DNA from 2 places in the Arthrobacter sp. NPDC097144 genome. Region 1 is predicted to be linked to the other one. Evidence: riboswitches for the same ligand, from Rfam matches in the RefSeq annotation. Region 1 holds a riboswitch; the other holds the start of a gene.
The links. Region 1 has a riboswitch for cyclic di-AMP ahead of ACIQXM_RS17470 (NlpC/P60 family protein). Riboswitches for the same ligand answer to the same signal wherever they lie in the genome.
Positions count from the first base shown of each region.

Region 2: linked by a shared signal. The riboswitch ahead of ACIQXM_RS13640 (LysM peptidoglycan-binding domain-containing protein) and the one ahead of ACIQXM_RS17470 (NlpC/P60 family protein) in region 1 are both predicted to bind cyclic di-AMP.

Region 1 covers NZ_JBIWDW010000009.1:95,601-98,994, forward strand. The annotation lists gene ACIQXM_RS17465 (NlpC/P60 family protein) at 1-668, opposite strand, end outside; gene ACIQXM_RS17470 (NlpC/P60 family protein) at 701-1,600, opposite strand; cyclic di-AMP (ydaO/yuaA leader) riboswitch at 1,604-1,793, opposite strand; gene ACIQXM_RS17475 (M23 family metallopeptidase) at 1,888-2,439, opposite strand; cyclic di-AMP (ydaO/yuaA leader) riboswitch at 2,661-2,872, opposite strand; gene ACIQXM_RS17480 (metal-dependent transcriptional regulator) at 2,938-3,394, opposite strand, start outside.
Region 2 covers NZ_JBIWDW010000005.1:243,078-246,471, reverse strand. The annotation lists gene ACIQXM_RS13650 (histidine kinase) at 1-914, shown strand, start outside; gene ACIQXM_RS13645 (response regulator) at 902-1,546, shown strand; cyclic di-AMP (ydaO/yuaA leader) riboswitch at 1,785-1,937, shown strand; gene ACIQXM_RS13640 (LysM peptidoglycan-binding domain-containing protein) at 1,946-2,878, shown strand; gene ACIQXM_RS13635 (hypothetical protein) at 3,039-3,394, opposite strand, start outside.

The DNA of each region.
Region 1 (3,394 bases):
TCATGGAAGCTGATGCCAGCGGCAGCCAATGAGTTGGTCACCAGCATGGTGCAGTCCTGTGACACGCCCAGCTGCGCATAGGCAGCGGCAGCGATGGTCGCAGCAGTGCCGGAGGAGGCAGCCGGAGCCGCTTCCCGCACCGGAGCGGACGCCGGAGCGGACGCCGGAGCGGAAACAAAACCTGCCGGTTCCATGGCCGGAGCAGCTTCTTCCGTCCACGCCGCCTGGGCAGGTGCCTGCGCCGGAGCCTCAGCCGGCAGCGGCTGCGCTGCCGGTTCGGGCTGCGCTGCCGGGAGCTCGGTTGCCTGGAGCTGCGCAGCATCAGCCTGCACATCCTCAGAGGGAGCTTCCTCGGGCTGCACTTCCGGAGCCAGAATGACGCCTGCCACGGCCGGACGGTCAAAGCTCACCACGGCAGTTGCGGGAACCATCAGCTGCGTAGACGCTGCCAGATCCAACGTGCTGGTTTCCGCACTGCGGACCACGTCTGAACCTGTTGCATTAGCCGCGACGCCGGTGCCCAGCACCAGGCCTGATGCGGCAACTGCCACAGCAGCCTGACGCCCAAACGTTCCGGCGTTGGCAGATACTGCCCGCGCAAGCGTGCTCAGCGCAGCGGTGCGTGCTGCGGGCGCCCGGTGACGGGCGCGCTCAGGTGTAGATGTCATGCGGGTGCAATCTCCGTTATCTGCGGCAGGACTTAGCTGACGCGGACGAAGCTTGCGCCGCCGAGGTAGGACAGCGGGTGCAGCACGGTGTTCATACCGTCGAAGCCGCCGCTGATGACCTGGCCGTTCCCCACGTAGATGGCTACGTGGCCGGAGGTGATGACGAGGTCGCCGGGCTCAGGCGAGCCAACAACCGAGCCGAAAGCGTAGAACTGTGCGGGGGCGAGGTCGCCCACCGACTTGCCGACGGAGCGCAGTGCATTCTCCACCATGGCGGTGCAGTCCTGTGCAACACCGAGCTGTGCGTAGGCCGAAGCAACGAGTGCTGCGCCGACGCCGCTGGTTACCGGAGCCGGAGCGGGGGCCGGAGCCTGAACCGGTGCGGGAGCTGCAGCGGCGGGTGCCGGGGCAGCAGCCTGGGCCTGGACCGGTGCGGGAGCTGCGGGTGCCCAGTTGGCAGTGGTGGCTGCCAGCGGTGCGGAAGCCTGCTGCACCTGAGCGGCAGCGGCCTGCTCAGCCTGCTCGGCCTGGACTGCAGCGGCCTGCTCAGCCTGGACAGCTGCCTGCTCCTGAGCAGCGGCTTCAGCGGCGGCAGCCGCTTCTTCTGCTGCGATGCGGGCACGGTAATCCGCTCCGGAAACGGAGGAGACGGGCTGCATGGTGGCCAGCTCAAACGGTGCCTGTGCGGAGACAGAAACAGCGCCGGTTGGAGTGACGACACTAAGCGGGGTGGCTTCGAGAACCTGGCGGTCGGCGCTGGGGGCTGCCTGGGCGGGAAGGCCTGCCGCGAGAACGAGGCCTGAAGCGGCGACGACGACGGCGGCCTGGCGGCCGAAGGTTCCAACATTGGAGGTTACGGCCCGGGACAGTGCTGAAATGGGGCTCGACTGGACTGCGGACGCGCGACGGCGGCCGTGAGCTACTGATGACACAAGTTTGCCTCTCCCAATGCCTACGAGGTGAGCTGTCGGATTCGGATGGGAGTCACCCGGTTGCGTGGGAGGTAAGGCCCGTGCAACTTAACCCCTAGGGCTTCTTTCGAAACCCGAATGTGGTTCCCCCGCCTCTGCCATGCGATGTTGCGAACGGACCTCAAACAGTGGCAGAGCTCGGCGATCTGTTCGAGAGTGCCCGACCTTTGGCCGATCAAGCACGAGGACGACCCTACAACAACATTTGTCGAATGTCACGTTCAGGTCACGAAATGGTTATCCTGAGGTCACAGCCAACCAAGCGGGTCAACGACCTCGCCATTGACCATCACTTCAAAGTGGAGATGGCAGCCTGTGGAGGCACCTGTGGTGCCGCTGGCACCCACCAGGGCTCCGCGCTCCACCTTGTCCCCCACCGCCACACCCAGGCTGGACATGTGGTTGTAAGTGGTTTCCACGCCGTTGCCGTGATCAACCACCACGCGGTTTCCGCCGCCGAAGTCGTGCCAACCCGAGAAGGTCACGGTGCCGGCTGCGGCAGCCGTGACATCCGTGCCGCAGGCAGCGGCAAAGTCCTGGCCGCGGTGCAGCTCGTCTGCGGCACCGGTGATGGGGCTGACGCGGTAGCCAAAGCCGGAGGTCTGAACGAGTTCCGAGGCCAGCGGCCGAGCAAGAGCGCCCGCGGATGCACCGGCGGAAATCTCCCCGCCGGACGCCACAGCCACGTGATGCAGCTTTGCTTCCGGATCAAACCGGCTGCTCATGGCGGGCCGGTCAAAGTTAACGGCCACTCCGGGATCGGCTGAAACTACCGGTGCTTCCACGGCGACAGGCTGCATTTCCTGGGCTGGTTCACTGACCGCTGCGGTGGTGGGGACCGCAGCCGTGAGGATCAGGCCCGATGCTGCGGCGGTGATGGCGACTTTTTGCGCGGCACCGCCAATGGAACGATGATGTGGTTCTGCTCGCCGACGGCCGGATCTGGGGCCGTTATATGGGCAGGGAGCGGGGGCCGGGGCAGACGCGCGGCGCCTGCCCGGGGCAGCATGCTTCGACAAGGTATACCTCTCTCATATGCCTGCGAAGTTAGCTGTCGGATTCGAGTGGAGAAACTCGGCCCCGCATTCAGCGCCCGGCCGCTCCGTCGATACGGGGCCGTGCTGATGCTGGAGGCTTCACCCCAAGGCAGTCAAAGCTGCCGGTGATGGGTCCTCCGCCCCTGCCTGAACTATGTAAATCCGGGCCAGTGGCAGGGTTCGGCGTGAGGCCCGGATAACGGTGTTATTTCAACGTCAATAAGTCACTATAGGCGAAAACGCCCAAAAGAGACCATTTCGTTATCCGAGTGTGGAGACAAACACGTGGGCAGCGACCTCTGGAGGAAGCTCCAGGGCGCCTTCGATTCCGGGAACACGCACGGAAACGTAGCCCCCCACCACTTCGGCACTGATCTCCGCTCCCGGCCGCAAACCGGCCTCATCGAACTGGCAGAGCAGCTCCGGTTCCACCTGCACCGGCTCGGCCAGCCGGACCAGCTTCATCTTGGTTCCCGGCTCTGCCTGCGCCACAGCGGAAACGAGGTTGGTTACGCCGTCGTGGAACGGTTCAGCGGCCACGCCGCCAATCTCGGCGAGGCCCGGAATGGGGTTGCCGTAGGGCGACTCCGTGGGGTGCCCCAGCAGGTCATACAACCGGCGCTCCACGCGCTCACTCATGACGTGTTCCCAGCGGCAGGCTTCGTCATGGACGTAGGCCCAGTCCAGGCCGATCACGTCGGAGAGCAGGCGTTCGGCA
Region 2 (3,394 bases), on a different contig from region 1:
TTGCGGTGGCCCTGCCGCTGGCTGCGGTGCTGTATATAGGTACGGCTCCGTGGTGGACGCTGTTTCCGCAGTCCGCACCGCTTGATTTTGCAGTTCCCGTGACCAGCTGGTCGGCAGCGGGATTCACCGTCCTGCTGGGGCTCATCTACGGCCTGGCGGCCTGGCTGCTGCCCCCGTGGATGGCCCGCCGGCTCAGCGGCGGCACGCTGGCAATCCTCTCGCCCCGCCGGTATGACGAGCTCTCCCTCCGGATCCAGGATCTTTCCGCTGCCCGCGCCAGCGCTCTGACGGCCCATGCAGCAGAGCTGCGCCGCATCGAACGGGAGCTGCATGACGGCGCGCAGAACCGGCTGGTGGGGGTGGTGATGATGCTCGGACTGGCACAGCGGGCGGCGGAGAGCGATCCGGCTGCCGCGATGCCCTTCATCGGCCGTGCCCAGGACGCCGCCACCGAAGCCCTGGCCGGTTTGCGGGAAGCGGTGCATGACATTTATCCGCCGGTCCTGGATGAGCTGGGCCTGGGCGGAGCGGCATCGGCGCTGACAAGCAGGTCCCCCATCAGCTGCTCGCTGGACGTGCAGGGACTGCAGCGTGCTCCCGCAGCGGTGGAATCCGCCGCCTACTTTGTCCTGGCCGAAGCCCTGACCAACGCAGCGAAACATTCCGATGCCTCGCACATTGAAGTACTCCTGCGTACGGAATCCACCCCGCGCGAGGATGTGCTGGTGGTCCGGGTGAACGACGACGGGCGCGGCGGCGCCGCTGTTGCCGGGGCCAGCGATCCGGCGGCCGGGTCCGGCACCGGTCTGGCCGGAATTGCCCGCCGCGCCGCAGCCTTTGGCGGCAAGTTGTATGTGACCAGTCCGTCCGGCGGGCCAACCGAACTAAGAGTGGAGCTTCCATGCGCCTTCTGATCGCTGAAGATGATGCCCTGCTGCGCGCCGGGCTCGAGCTGCTGCTGCAGGGCGAGGGGTTTGAGGTGGTTGGCTCCGCGGACAATGCTGAGGACCTGCTGGCTGGCTTTGAACCCGGCAGTGCCGACGGCGCCGTCCTGGATGTGCGGATGCCGCCGACCTTCACCAACGAGGGGCTGCGCGCTGCCCTGGAACTTCGATCGCGGGTGCCGGACTTTCCCGTCCTTGTCCTCTCCGCTTACGTTGAGGACCGGTACGCCAGCCGGCTGCTGGCCTCCGGCGCCCAGGGTGTGGGCTACCTCTTAAAGGAACGCGTAGGCAAAGTGGGCGATTTTGTCGAGGGCCTGCGCCGGGTCCTGGCCGGCGGAACGGTCATGGATCCGGAGGTCGTCGCCCAGCTGTTCAGCCGGCGCAGCACTCTGGACCCCATCCGGTCACTGACTCCCCGCGAATTCGAAGTGCTGGGGCTGGTGGCCGAGGGCCTGGGCAACACTGCCATTGCCCGGGCCATCTCCGTATCCGAGACAGCAGTCAGCAAGCACATCGGCAACATCTTCGCGAAACTGGGCCTCTCGCCGTCGGACAGCGGCCACCGCCGTGTACTCGCCACTTTGGCGTACCTGCGGACCTAGGCGAACCCCCCGGGCCCAGCTGTACCCGCGAGTCCGGACGGCAGTAATTCCCCGCGGTGACGCCTATCCGGAGGCCTCTGTGCCGGCACCCACAGGCGGGTCCCGAGGTCCCACTCACGCCTCTGTGCGAGCTTCGTTACTAAATAGTTACCATCCCGTAACCCTCTTGTACGGTAGTACTCATGCCGTTATCTGAAGCGGCTCCCTTGACTTGTTACCTAGCTCTGCCGCTGGTCAAGGTCCACAGATTTCACACTTCGGCAGAGGCGGGGGAACCACTTACGGGTTCCTTATGAATCCTTGGGGTTAAGTCAGCCGAGGTTTCTTCGGCGGACCGGATGACTCCCATCCGCATCCGACAGCTCACCTCGCAGGTATCGGGAGAGGTAACTCATTTTGTTGAACAATACTCGTGGAACCCACAGCGCCGACAACACCGGACTGTGGACTGCACTGGCAAACGCCACCACCGGCAAGGCCCGCACCATCGGCACCGCAGCCGCTGTCCTGGCAGCAGGCTCCGGCCTGGTGCTCAGCATGGCCGGCCCCGCTTCGGCAGGCGTCATCGCCAACGACTCGACCGAGTCCTACACCGCCCCTGCTGCTGTAGCCGCTCCGGCTGCTCCTGTGGCTCCGGCAGTTGCTCCGGTTGAGGCTCCGGCCCCCGCCGCAGCGTCCACCCACGTTGTCCAGTCCGGCGACACCCTGAGCGCCATCGCAGCCACCTACGCCGTCACCCTTGACGACATCCTGGCGCTGAACGGCCTTTCGCTGGATTCCATCATCTACCCCGGCGATGTCATCACCTACGCCGGCGGTGCTGCTGTTGAAACTGCTTACGCCGCACCGGCTGCAGTCTCCTACGCTGCCCCTGCAGCCGTGTCCTATGACGCTCCCGCTGCGGTCTCCTACGCCGCTCCGGTGGAAGAGACCGCTGCTGTGGCCGACTTCAGCACCTTCAGCACGCAGGCTTCCTCCGTGACGCCGGCTGCTGCTCCCGCTGCATCCGGTACCAACGCCATCATGCTCAGCTCCGCATACGCCCAGATGGGTGCCGTCCAGGACTGCACCATTCTGGTTGAGGTTGCGCTCCGGGCAGCCGGCCACTCGGTTGGCGACCTGGCTCCCGCGCAGCTTGCTGCTTACGGAACCCCGGTTTCCGACCCCCAGCCCGGCGACATCGCCTACTACGCCGACGGCGGCATGGGCGTTGCCCACATCGCCATCTACGCAGGCAACGGCCAGGCCATCCACAGCGGATGGGGCGGCAACCAGACTGTTCTGGAGAGCGCCAACGTCGGCTCCGGCGCCGTGTACTACCGCGTAGCGTAATAACGCACTAGCTCCCATCGGAGCGCGGGAAGCGAACGGACCTGCAATCTGATGGATTCATAAAAAGGGAACGCCCGGCCAGCTGGCCGGGCGTTCCCTTTTGCCGTTAAGTTTCCAGGTGGACGCGCAGGCATGTCCTCAGTGTCGGATCCGCCCGGACTCAGGCGTCCGGATCGTTCCGGCCATCCTGCTGTTCCTGCTGTTCCTGCTGTTCCTGCTGTTCCTGGAAGTCCGGGACGTCCGGGACATCCGGGACGTCCGGGACATCCGGGACGTCCGGGACGTCCGGAGTGTCCTGGTGGTGCCGGCCGCCGTGACCGTGTCCGGGGCCTTCTTCAGTCATGCTGTCGCGGACAGGCCCTTCGACGTTGTTCCCGCCCTGATCCGGTGCAGATTCCCCGTCTGAGTTCTCATCCTGAGTGTCCGGATCCGCTTCGGTTCCCTTGTCTGATGTGTCTTTATCCGACGTGTCCTTGTCTGACTTGTCTGACTTGTCTGTCTGGTCGCCGTCGCTGT